3 regions of the Alteromonas australica genome follow, and region 2 is predicted to be linked to each of the others. Evidence: predicted binding sites of a transcription regulator. Region 2 holds the regulator's gene; each other region holds the start of a gene.
What was found. Region 2 encodes MetJ, which represses methionine synthesis genes. Its sites were predicted from a motif close to TAGACGTCTAGACGTCTA; they were not measured.

Region 1: the regulator MetJ is predicted to act here: its motif matches at 1,853-1,870, upstream of metK (methionine adenosyltransferase).
Region 3: the regulator MetJ is predicted to act here: its motif matches at 1,869-1,886, upstream of serA (phosphoglycerate dehydrogenase).

What each region holds. Positions count from the first base shown of each region.
Region 1 covers NZ_CP008849.1:902,486-905,773, reverse strand. Annotated here, with positions in the region: gene tkt (transketolase) at 1-1,535, opposite strand, end outside; gene metK (methionine adenosyltransferase) at 1,941-3,086, shown strand; gene EP13_RS03955 (CYTH domain-containing protein) at 3,101-3,288, opposite strand, start outside.
Region 2 covers NZ_CP008849.1:3,814,573-3,817,860, reverse strand. Annotated here, with positions in the region: gene metF (methylenetetrahydrofolate reductase) at 86-979, opposite strand; gene metJ (met regulon transcriptional regulator MetJ) at 1,131-1,457, shown strand; gene EP13_RS16590 (malic enzyme-like NAD(P)-binding protein) at 1,538-2,773, opposite strand; gene EP13_RS16585 (hypothetical protein) at 3,154-3,288, shown strand, end outside.
Region 3 covers NZ_CP008849.1:3,120,738-3,124,025, forward strand. Annotated here, with positions in the region: gene EP13_RS13790 (nucleoside hydrolase) at 1-420, shown strand, start outside; gene EP13_RS13795 (5-formyltetrahydrofolate cyclo-ligase) at 489-1,097, shown strand; gene rpiA (ribose-5-phosphate isomerase RpiA) at 1,178-1,834, shown strand; gene serA (phosphoglycerate dehydrogenase) at 1,984-3,213, shown strand.

The sequences.
Region 1 (3,288 bases), 1.4 Mb from region 2:
TCAGTGCGCTCAATGGCAGACTTCCACGATACCGCAGACTCTACTTGGTCACATGGACGCCAGTTGTCTAGGTTTGGCGTTGCACGTAGTGCAACCACTTGCTCTACCGGCTGGTGAGTAGGGCCATCTTCACCCAATCCAATTGAGTCGTGGGTGTAGACAAAAATAGCTGGCTGCTTCATAAGCGCTGCCATGCGTACCGCGTTACGCGCATATTCCATAAACATAAGGAAGGTTGCGCCATAAGCTTTAAAGCCACCGTGAAGGGTAATACCGTTCATCATGGCAGACATACCAAACTCACGCACACCGTAGTAAATGTAGTTACCTGATGCGTCGTTTGCTTCAACTCCTTTGCTGCCATCCCATATGGTCAGGTTTGAACCTGCTAGGTCGGCAGAACCACCTAGAAGCTCAGGAAGCAGTGGGCCGAAAGCATTTAGCGCGTTTTGCGACGCTTTACGTGATGCAATGTTTTGTGGATTAGCTTGAAGCTCGGCAATAATGGCATCAGCTTTTTCGCTGAAATCAGCCGGTAGCTCACCATTTACCCGGCGCTTAAACTCAGCAGCAAGCTCTGGGTAAGCCGCTTCATAGGCTGCGAAAGCCTCATTCCACGCGCTTTCGGCTTTAGCGCCCTTCGCTTTACCATCCCAGCCAGCATAAATGTCGTCAGGAATTTCAAAGGCGCCATGACTCCAGCCCAGTTTTTCACGCGTAGCAACAATTTCATCGTCGCCCAATGGTGCACCGTGGCAAGACTCTGTACCTTCTTTATTTGGCGAACCAAAACCAATGGTAGTTTTACAGCAAATAAGGGTCGGTTGAGCAGTATTTGCTTGGCCTTTTTCAATGGCTGCTTTCACTTGCTCAGCATCGTGACCATCAACGCCTTCAATCACTTCCCAGCCATAGCTCTTGAAGCGCGCAGGCGTGTCGTCGGTAAACCAACCTTCTACTTCACCGTCGATGGAAATGCCATTGTCATCCCAAAACGCAATCAGTTTGCCCAAACCTAGCGTGCCTGCTAGTGAACAGGTTTCGTGTGAGATACCTTCCATCAAGCAACCGTCACCTAAAAAGGCGTAAGTATGATGATCAACAATGTCGTGACCGTCACGGTTAAACTGTGCAGCTAGCACTTTTTCAGCTAGCGCCATTCCCACTGCATTGCTAATGCCCTGACCTAACGGCCCTGTGGTGGTTTCTACACCAGGCGCATAACCGTATTCAGGGTGACCTGGCGTTTTAGAGTGAAGTTGACGGAAATTCTTCAACTCTTCAATAGGCAATTCATAGCCAGAAAGGTGAAGCAATGAGTACAACAACATAGAGCCGTGGCCGTTAGAAAGCACGAAGCGATCGCGGTTTGCCCATGATGGGTTGGCAGGGTTGTGTGCTAGGAAATCTCCCCACAACACCTGTGCAATATCGGCCATCCCCATTGGGGCGCCCGGGTGACCAGATTTAGCTTGTTGAACAGCATCCATGCTTAATGCACGGATAGCATTGGCGAGTTCACGACGAGAGGGCATGTTGTCTCCTGATTTTATTTGTATCTTTCGTATTCAAGTGAGCGTGGAGGTAAGGCTTTTGCTCAACTTCTTTATACGCTTGAATGTGGCGTTATTCTTACCTATGCCACCTTACAGTTCAATGGGTTTTCATTGCCAATAACGAAAGTCATAGTAAAAAATGGTCTATAGCGTGACCTATACGTATTCGATAAACAATAAAAATAACCATCTTTATTTCTTCCTTAAACTTCGCGTCTTGTATTGTCGTTCGGTTCAGGCCCTGTATACCCCTATAAATGATCGGGTAATGTCAACTATACGTGACGAAAGACTTTTAGACGTCTAGAAGTAAAGACTGGTATTTATAACTTGTTTTAGTACAATATACGACTATTTTGATAATTTAACGCTTACGGAGCATTTATGGCCACGCATTTATTCACATCCGAGTCAGTGTCTGAAGGACATCCGGACAAAATTGCTGATCAGATTTCAGATGCCGTTCTTGACGCAATTCTAGAGCAAGATCCTCGCGCTCGGGTGGCCTGCGAAACGTATGTAAAAACCGGTATGGTTTTAGTCGGTGGTGAAGTCACTACCTCAGCGTGGGTAGACATTGAAGAGCTAACCCGTAAAACAGTAAAAGAAATTGGCTACACGCACTCTGACATGGGCTTTGATGCCGACTCATGTGCGGTACTGAATGCTATTGGCAAACAGTCACCTGACATTAACCAAGGTGTTGATCGCGCAAGCCTAGAAGAACAGGGCGCCGGTGATCAGGGTTTAATGTTCGGATACGCCAGTGACGAAACTGACGTATTAATGCCAGCGCCGATTACGTACTCTCACCGTCTTGTGCAAAAGCAAGCTGAAGTGCGTAAATCAGGAAAACTTGACTGGCTGCGTCCCGATGCGAAAAGCCAAATTACCTTTAAATATGAGAACCACAAGCCAGTAGGCATTGATGCCGTTGTACTTTCAACCCAGCATTGTGATTCTGTGAGCACGGAAACGGTTCGCGAAGCGGTAATGGAAGAAATCATCAAGCCTGTACTACCAAGCGAGTGGATTGACGCCAGCACCCGCTTCCACATCAACCCCACTGGCCGCTTTGTTATTGGCGGCCCCATGGGCGATTGTGGTTTAACCGGTCGTAAAATCATTGTAGATACCTACGGCGGTATGGCCCGTCATGGTGGTGGTGCATTCTCAGGTAAAGATCCCTCAAAAGTTGACCGCAGTGCAGCCTACGCGGGCCGTTACGTAGCGAAGAACATTGTTGCAGCAGGTTTGGCTAAGCGCTGTGAAATTCAAGTGTCTTATGCCATTGGTGTGGCAGAGCCAACGTCTATCAGTATCGATACCTTCGGCACAGGTGTGGTTGATGAGAAAACACTAGTGGCCCTTGTACGTGAACACTTTGACCTGCGCCCTTACGGCCTTATTCAAATGCTAGATTTAGAGCGCCCTATTTATCGCCCCACAGCGGCATACGGCCACTTTGGTCGCGATGAATTCCCATGGGAAGCTACAGATAAAGCAGACGCGCTACGCGCGTCTGTATAAGTCCGAATATAGATTTACGCAATGACTTGCTGCCCGCTGGAAATGACCATGTCGGGCAGCCCATATCTCGCCAAAGCCACGTTTTGAAATTCCTTTCGATGGGTCACCTCTAAGTCAGCAAAATCTGGCGGCAAGAATTGTCGGCTACTGATTTCACTGTCAAATTCAACCTCAACCAGCTTTAGCGGGGCAAGGTTGCCAA
Region 2 (3,288 bases):
ATATGTGTTTCGTCATAAAACAAGGTAAATGGTATAACGCGTGCCCCATGACTAGCAAAGGGTTTCATGTATAAAACGTTTAAATCTATTTTGTCCCGTTGCCGCGTACACCCAACATATGACAAATGGCGTAGCTTAATTCACTTCTGTTAAGGGTGTAAAAATGGAAGTGTTTCACGCCTTCTTTGGCTAATACCTTAACCTGATCCATGGCGATGTTTGCGCCAATTAGGTTACGTGTGGCTTGGTCATCATCATCAAGACCATCGAACATTTTGTGTAAAAAGCCTGGCACGTGAACATTGGTAAAGCCCGCAAATTTCACCAAAGTTTGATAGTTGGTTACGGGTAGAATGCCCGGCACGAGGTCTAAATCTATTCCGGCTGCAGCGGCGCGATCTCTGAAGCGTAAAAATACACTGGTATCGAAGAAAAACTGCGTAATGGCTTCGCTGGCACCGGCTTCTGCTTTGCGCTTGAGGTTGAGTAAGTCAAACTGGGCGTTAGGGGCTTCAGGGTGTTTTTCAGGATAAGCAGCCACGGAAATATCAAAGTCGGCCACGTCTTTAAGCAAGGCCACTAAATCAGAAGCGTACATTTCAGTTTTTTGAACACCAGGAGGAAGATCGCCACGTAACGCCACAATTCGGCGAATACCGGAATCCCAATAGTCTTTTGCAATTTGCTTAAGTTCATCGCGACTGGCATCCACACACGTGAGATGAGGTACGGCGGCAACGCCAGTTTGTTGTTGAATGCGCTTTACTACGTCGTGGGTACGATCACGTTCACCGCTGTTCGCACCGTAAGTAACCGACATATAACTAGGTTTTAGTGGCGCCAAGCGTTCTACTGACTTCCACAAGGTTTGCTCCATCTTTTCAGATTTTGGCGGAAAAAACTCGAATGACACATCAATATCGCGCAGTTCCGAAAGGGACTGATTTAGTGCATCCACACCTTGTGCGTAAGAAACCATGACTTATTACTCTTTTATAGACGTTTAGACGTCTAAACTAATGAATATATGTCTAGACGTCAAGAGGTTTACACTGCTCAATTGACCTTTTCGTGAACTTGTTTAGAATTTCGGTTCATAACATAAAATAAAAGTGGACTGAGTTAGTATAATGGCAGAGTGGAACGGTAACTATATTCACCCCTACGCAGAGCATGGCAAAAAAAGTGAACAAGTAAAGAAAGTCACTGTGTCTATTCCAATTAATGTGCTTAAAGCGCTAACGGATGAACGCACACGTCGCCAAATTAATAACCTTCGACATGCGACTAATTCAGAATTGTTGTGTGAAGCTTTTCTACACGCATTTACAGGTCAGCCATTGCCCAATGATGACGACTTGAAAAAAGACAACCCGAATCGTATTCCGGCAGAGGCGCGCCGTATTATGGAAGAAATGGGGATAGACCCCAGTGTAGAAAATGAAAAAGAATCTTAGCCGTTAATAAGCCTAGTAGAGGGCCCCATCTAACCGTATGGGTTAGATGGGTTGAGATTAGTGACTAACTCGACAGCAAGTTAGTCCGTAGAGGTACCCGGTATTCTGGCCACACCAGAATCAATCGCCGCTTGGGCGACAGCGCCGGCGATACGTTCACATAAGCGTGGATCCATAGGTTTAGGAATAATGTACTCTTTTCCGAACGCCAAACTTTCACTATTGCTGGCTTTAAGCACTTCTTCAGGAACCGGCTCTTTTGTAATACTGCGCAACGCTTCTACCGCGGCAACTTTCATTTCGTCGTTTATCGCGCTCGCACGTACATCTAATGCACCGCGAAAAATAAAGGGAAAACACAACACGTTATTCACTTGATTAGGGTAATCAGAGCGTCCCGTTGCCATAATAAGATCTTGCCTAACTTCATGGGCGAGTTCTGGCTTAATTTCAGGGTCAGGGTTAGAGCACGCAAACACCACGGGGTTTTCCGCCATCAGTGCCAATGCTTCTGGTGGAAGTACGTCAGGGCCGGATACCCCAACAAAGATATCTGCGCCTGCCATTACGTCTTCTAACGTGCGTTTATCCGTATTGTTGGCAAACAGCTTTTTGTGTTCGGTTAAATCTTCCCGGCGAGTATGGATAACACCTTTGCGATCGAGCATATAAATGCGCTCACGCTGCGCCCCACATTTAATCAGTAATTCCATACAAGCAACGGCTGCAGCCCCTGCACCCATACAGACTATTTTGGCACTTTCGATATTTTTGCCCTGAATTTCCAGCGCATTTAACATACCCGCAGCCGTTACAATAGCCGTGCCGTGCTGGTCGTCGTGAAACACCGGGATTTTACAGCGCTTTATCAATTCTTGCTCAATCTCAAAGCACTCAGGTGCTTTAATGTCTTCTAAATTAATGCCACCAAAGGTATCTGCAATATTGGCCACCGTGTTGATGAACTCTTCAGTGGTGCGGTGTTTTACTTCAATGTCGATAGCATCTAAGCCTGCAAAGCGTTTGAACAGGAGCGCCTTACCTTCCATCACGGGTTTTGACGCCAGAGGGCCTAAGTTGCCCAATCCTAAAATGGCAGTACCGTTACTGATGACCGCCACCATATTGCCTTTAGCTGTGTATTTATAAGCGTTGTCGGGGTCTTCGGCAATTTCTCTCACCGGCTCCGCTACGCCAGGGCTGTAGGCAAGAGCCAAGTCATCTACGCCATCCGCCGGCTTCGAAAGCTCGACACGAATTTTTCCTGGTGTAGGCTTTGCGTGATAATCGAGTGCGCGTTGTCTAAAATCTGACATGAGTAAACGTATCCTTAGATGTAGGGTTATTGCAACGTGTTTACCAGATAGCGATAAAGGGGGTTATTTTTATCTTTGTCATTGCCCAGTTTTTGCTATGGTTTATATTAATTAGAAGCAAAAAATTGCCTAAATGAGAACCAGATAGCATGCAAATTTGCTGACGTATTCTCACGTGGCAACTGTATCACACGCCATTAAGTGGTACATATCTGATCAGCTTTTTACATAACTCAATGTAGGGGAGGACGACGCCTAAGACCAGTCACCTTGTCGAATATTAGTTATTCACATTATTTATGATGTTTTTGTAAGTTATACGTTTTTTCTATTTTTCTGTGAAACAGTATCTATGTGCTGGCGGTGTTAAGGAGAAAGTGATGTCTGAAGAACGATTGGTAGAACAGTTAACCGATGTGTGTGAATGGGCAAAGCAAAAGCAGGAAGGGTTTGTGTGGTTAACCCATATAGGGCATTGGCGTCGACCTGAGATTGTTGCGGTGTTTGAAACCGAG
Region 3 (3,288 bases), 690 kb from region 2:
GCAGAAATTGTGTTTGGTGCCGATTGGAACTTAACCATGTTTGGTTTAGACGTCACCAATGATGTGCCATTTAAGCCATCATTCGTTGACGTTCTTGCTGAGAAAAACCCTAAACTAGGTGGTTTTGTTCAGGAAAGCGCGCAGTTCTATATGGATTTCTATTCTCAGAACCGCGAAGATCGTGTGTGTTTCTTCCACGATGCCTTCCCTATCGCTCACTTACGTCACCCAGAGCTCTTTGAGTTAACTGAAGGTCACGTCCGTGTAGGTACAGGCCCTCTAGACCGCGGTCAAACCGTGGTTGCGCCTTTAGGTACTACGCCAAGTCCGCTGTGGACTGAAGCAAATACCATTAAGGTTGCCACCAAAGTTGACCACGCTAAGTTGGAACAATTGTTTGTTGATACTTACGCGTTGTAGTGCATGAAAAAAGGTGGCAATAGGCCACCTTTTTTATTCATTTAATTCCCATTGTCGAATGGCCTTTTATGCAGCGCTCTGAATTACGAAAGCAACTAAGGCTAGCGCGTCAGCAGCTAACACGCGCTCAGCAAGACAAGGCCGCAGAAGCTGTGCTTCAGCGCTTGTGTGACCTTCCACTATTATCCCACGCTACCTACGCAGCCTGTTATTTACCCAACGATGGGGAAGTTTCGCTTACCCCGTTTATTAAGCATTGTTGGCAGAGCAAAGCCACCTCTCACCCTATGCGATGCAACACCACCTTGCCTGTGCTTCATCCAGTGTGTAAGGGCCATCTGTTGTTTCTTGGCTATGATGCGCAAACTCACATGGTGAAAAACACCTTTGCCATTCCCGAGCCTGAACTGGCGTGCCAAAATATTGTTCCTATGCGACACCATAGCGTTATTTTTATGCCGCTGGTGGGCTTTGACAGTCAAGGTAACCGATTGGGCATGGGCGGCGGCTTTTACGATAGAACCCTTGCCTCGGTGCGCGAAGCACACACCCGTCCAGCCCTTGTCGGTATTGCCCACGACTGTCAACACGTTGATAGGTTACCTGTACAATCTTGGGATGTTCCCCTTGATGCAATTGTTACTCCTACGCAAACCATTACCTTCAATCAGAAATAAAACCTGCAATTGCTAAATTGAGCCATAGGTGAAAAGGTGGCTTTTTGTTAGACTCTAACAAAACCCACTGGAGAGTAACGATGGATCAAAACGCAAAAAAACTGGCCGTAGCTAAAGCCGCTATTGAATACGTTGAAAACGACAGCATTGTGGGCGTAGGTACAGGTTCTACCGTGAACTTTTTTATCGACGAGCTTGGTAAAATTAAGCATAAAATTGAAGGTGCCGTGTCTAGCTCTGAAGCATCTACTGAAAGGCTGAAGGCACTTGGCATTGAGGTATTTGAACTCAATGAAGTCAGCCAGCTTTCAGTATACATCGACGGTGCGGACGAAGTGACCGAGCACAAACATATGATTAAAGGCGGTGGCGCAGCGCTGACGCGCGAAAAAATAGTCGCCGGCGCAGCAACTACCTTTGTTTGCATTGTCGATGAGAGCAAACGGGTACCCGTGTTAGGCAAATTTCCACTACCGGTGGAAGTTATCCCGATGGCACGCTCATTTGTAGCCAGAGAGTTAGTTAAGCTGGGCGGAGACCCTGAGTACCGCCAAGGCGTGGTCACTGACAACGGGAATGTCATACTTGACGTGCACAACTTAGAAATACTGAATCCTCGTGAGTTAGAACAAGCCATTAATAACATTCCAGGCGTTGTTACAAACGGTATATTTGCCTTACGGGGCGCAGACATTGTACTTTCTGCCACCAACACTGGGGTAGATACCTTTAAGTAAAATTCTTCTTTTAAGTTAGCCCATTTTCTGTTAACTTCCGTTTAGACGTCTAGATGGCCTTTTGAGAGCGAAAGGTGGAGTGTGCATCGGTAGATGGAATGCCCACCTTTCGCTCTGTAAATACTAATTTTTTAAGAGATAGCGAATCCATGAGCAAAGTTTCACTAGAGAAGGATAAGATCCGAATATTGTTGTTAGAGGGAGTTCACAAAAGTGCGCTGGAAACCCTAGAGAATAACGGTTATACGAATATTGAGTATCTCAAAACCTCTCTGCCCGAAGACGAGCTAATTGAGAAAATTAAAGATGCTCACTTTGTTGGAATTCGATCTCGTACACAAATTACTGAAAAAGTGGTGGATGCAGCGAAGAAATTGGTTGCCGTTGGCTGCTTCTGTATTGGTACAAACCAAGTAGACCTAGAAGCCACGCAACGTCGTGGTATCCCTGTCTTTAACGCCCCTTTTTCTAACACGCGTTCTGTCGCCGAATTAGTGCTGGGGCAAATCATTCTGCTACTTCGCCAAGTGCCAAGCAAAAACGCGAAAGCACACCGTGGTGAGTGGGAAAAAACTGCCGACGGTTCATACGAAGCCCGTGGTAAAACCCTGGGGATTATTGGTTACGGTCATATCGGTACGCAGCTTAGCATTCTGGCAGAGCACCTTGGTATGCGCGTGCAGTTTTTTGATATTGAAGACAAACTAGTATTAGGTAACTCTACGCAAGTTAAGTCGCTAGAAAAGCTGTTAAACACCGCTGATGTTATTTCTTTGCATGTACCTGAAACCCCGCAGACACAGAATATGTTTGGCGCTAAAGAATTTGCACAAATGAAGAAAGGTAGCATATTCATTAATGCTTCTCGCGGAACAGTGGTAGACATAGACGCGCTGGCAGACGCGCTTGAAAGCGGCCAATTAAACGGCGCAGCCATTGACGTATTCCCTGTTGAGCCAAAATCGAATAAAGAAGAGTTTCAATCTCCTCTACGTAAATTCGATAACTGTATTCTTACTCCTCATGTGGGCGGAAGCACCCAAGAAGCGCAAGAAAACATTGGTATTGAAGTGGCCGGAAAACTGGCGAAGTACAGCGACAATGGCTCTACCCTGTCTGCGGTGAACTTCCCTGAGGTATCATTACCTGAGCATATCTCACGTTCTCGCTTGCTGCACATTCACAGAAACCAGCCAGGTATTCTTACTCAAATTAACCAAGCGTTTGCGGAAAAAGGCATTAACATTGAAGCCCAGTATCTACAAACGACTGCAGAAATTGGTTATGTGGTGGTTGATGTTCAACAAGACCGAGCTTACGACGCCTTAGCCCAGCTGCAGCAAATTGACGGCACAATTAAAACCCGCATTTTGCACTAAGCAAAAAGCCGACTAATTAGGCATAAAAAAACGCTGCAATGTGCAGCGTTTTTTTTTGCTTTTTGCCTGCGCTTA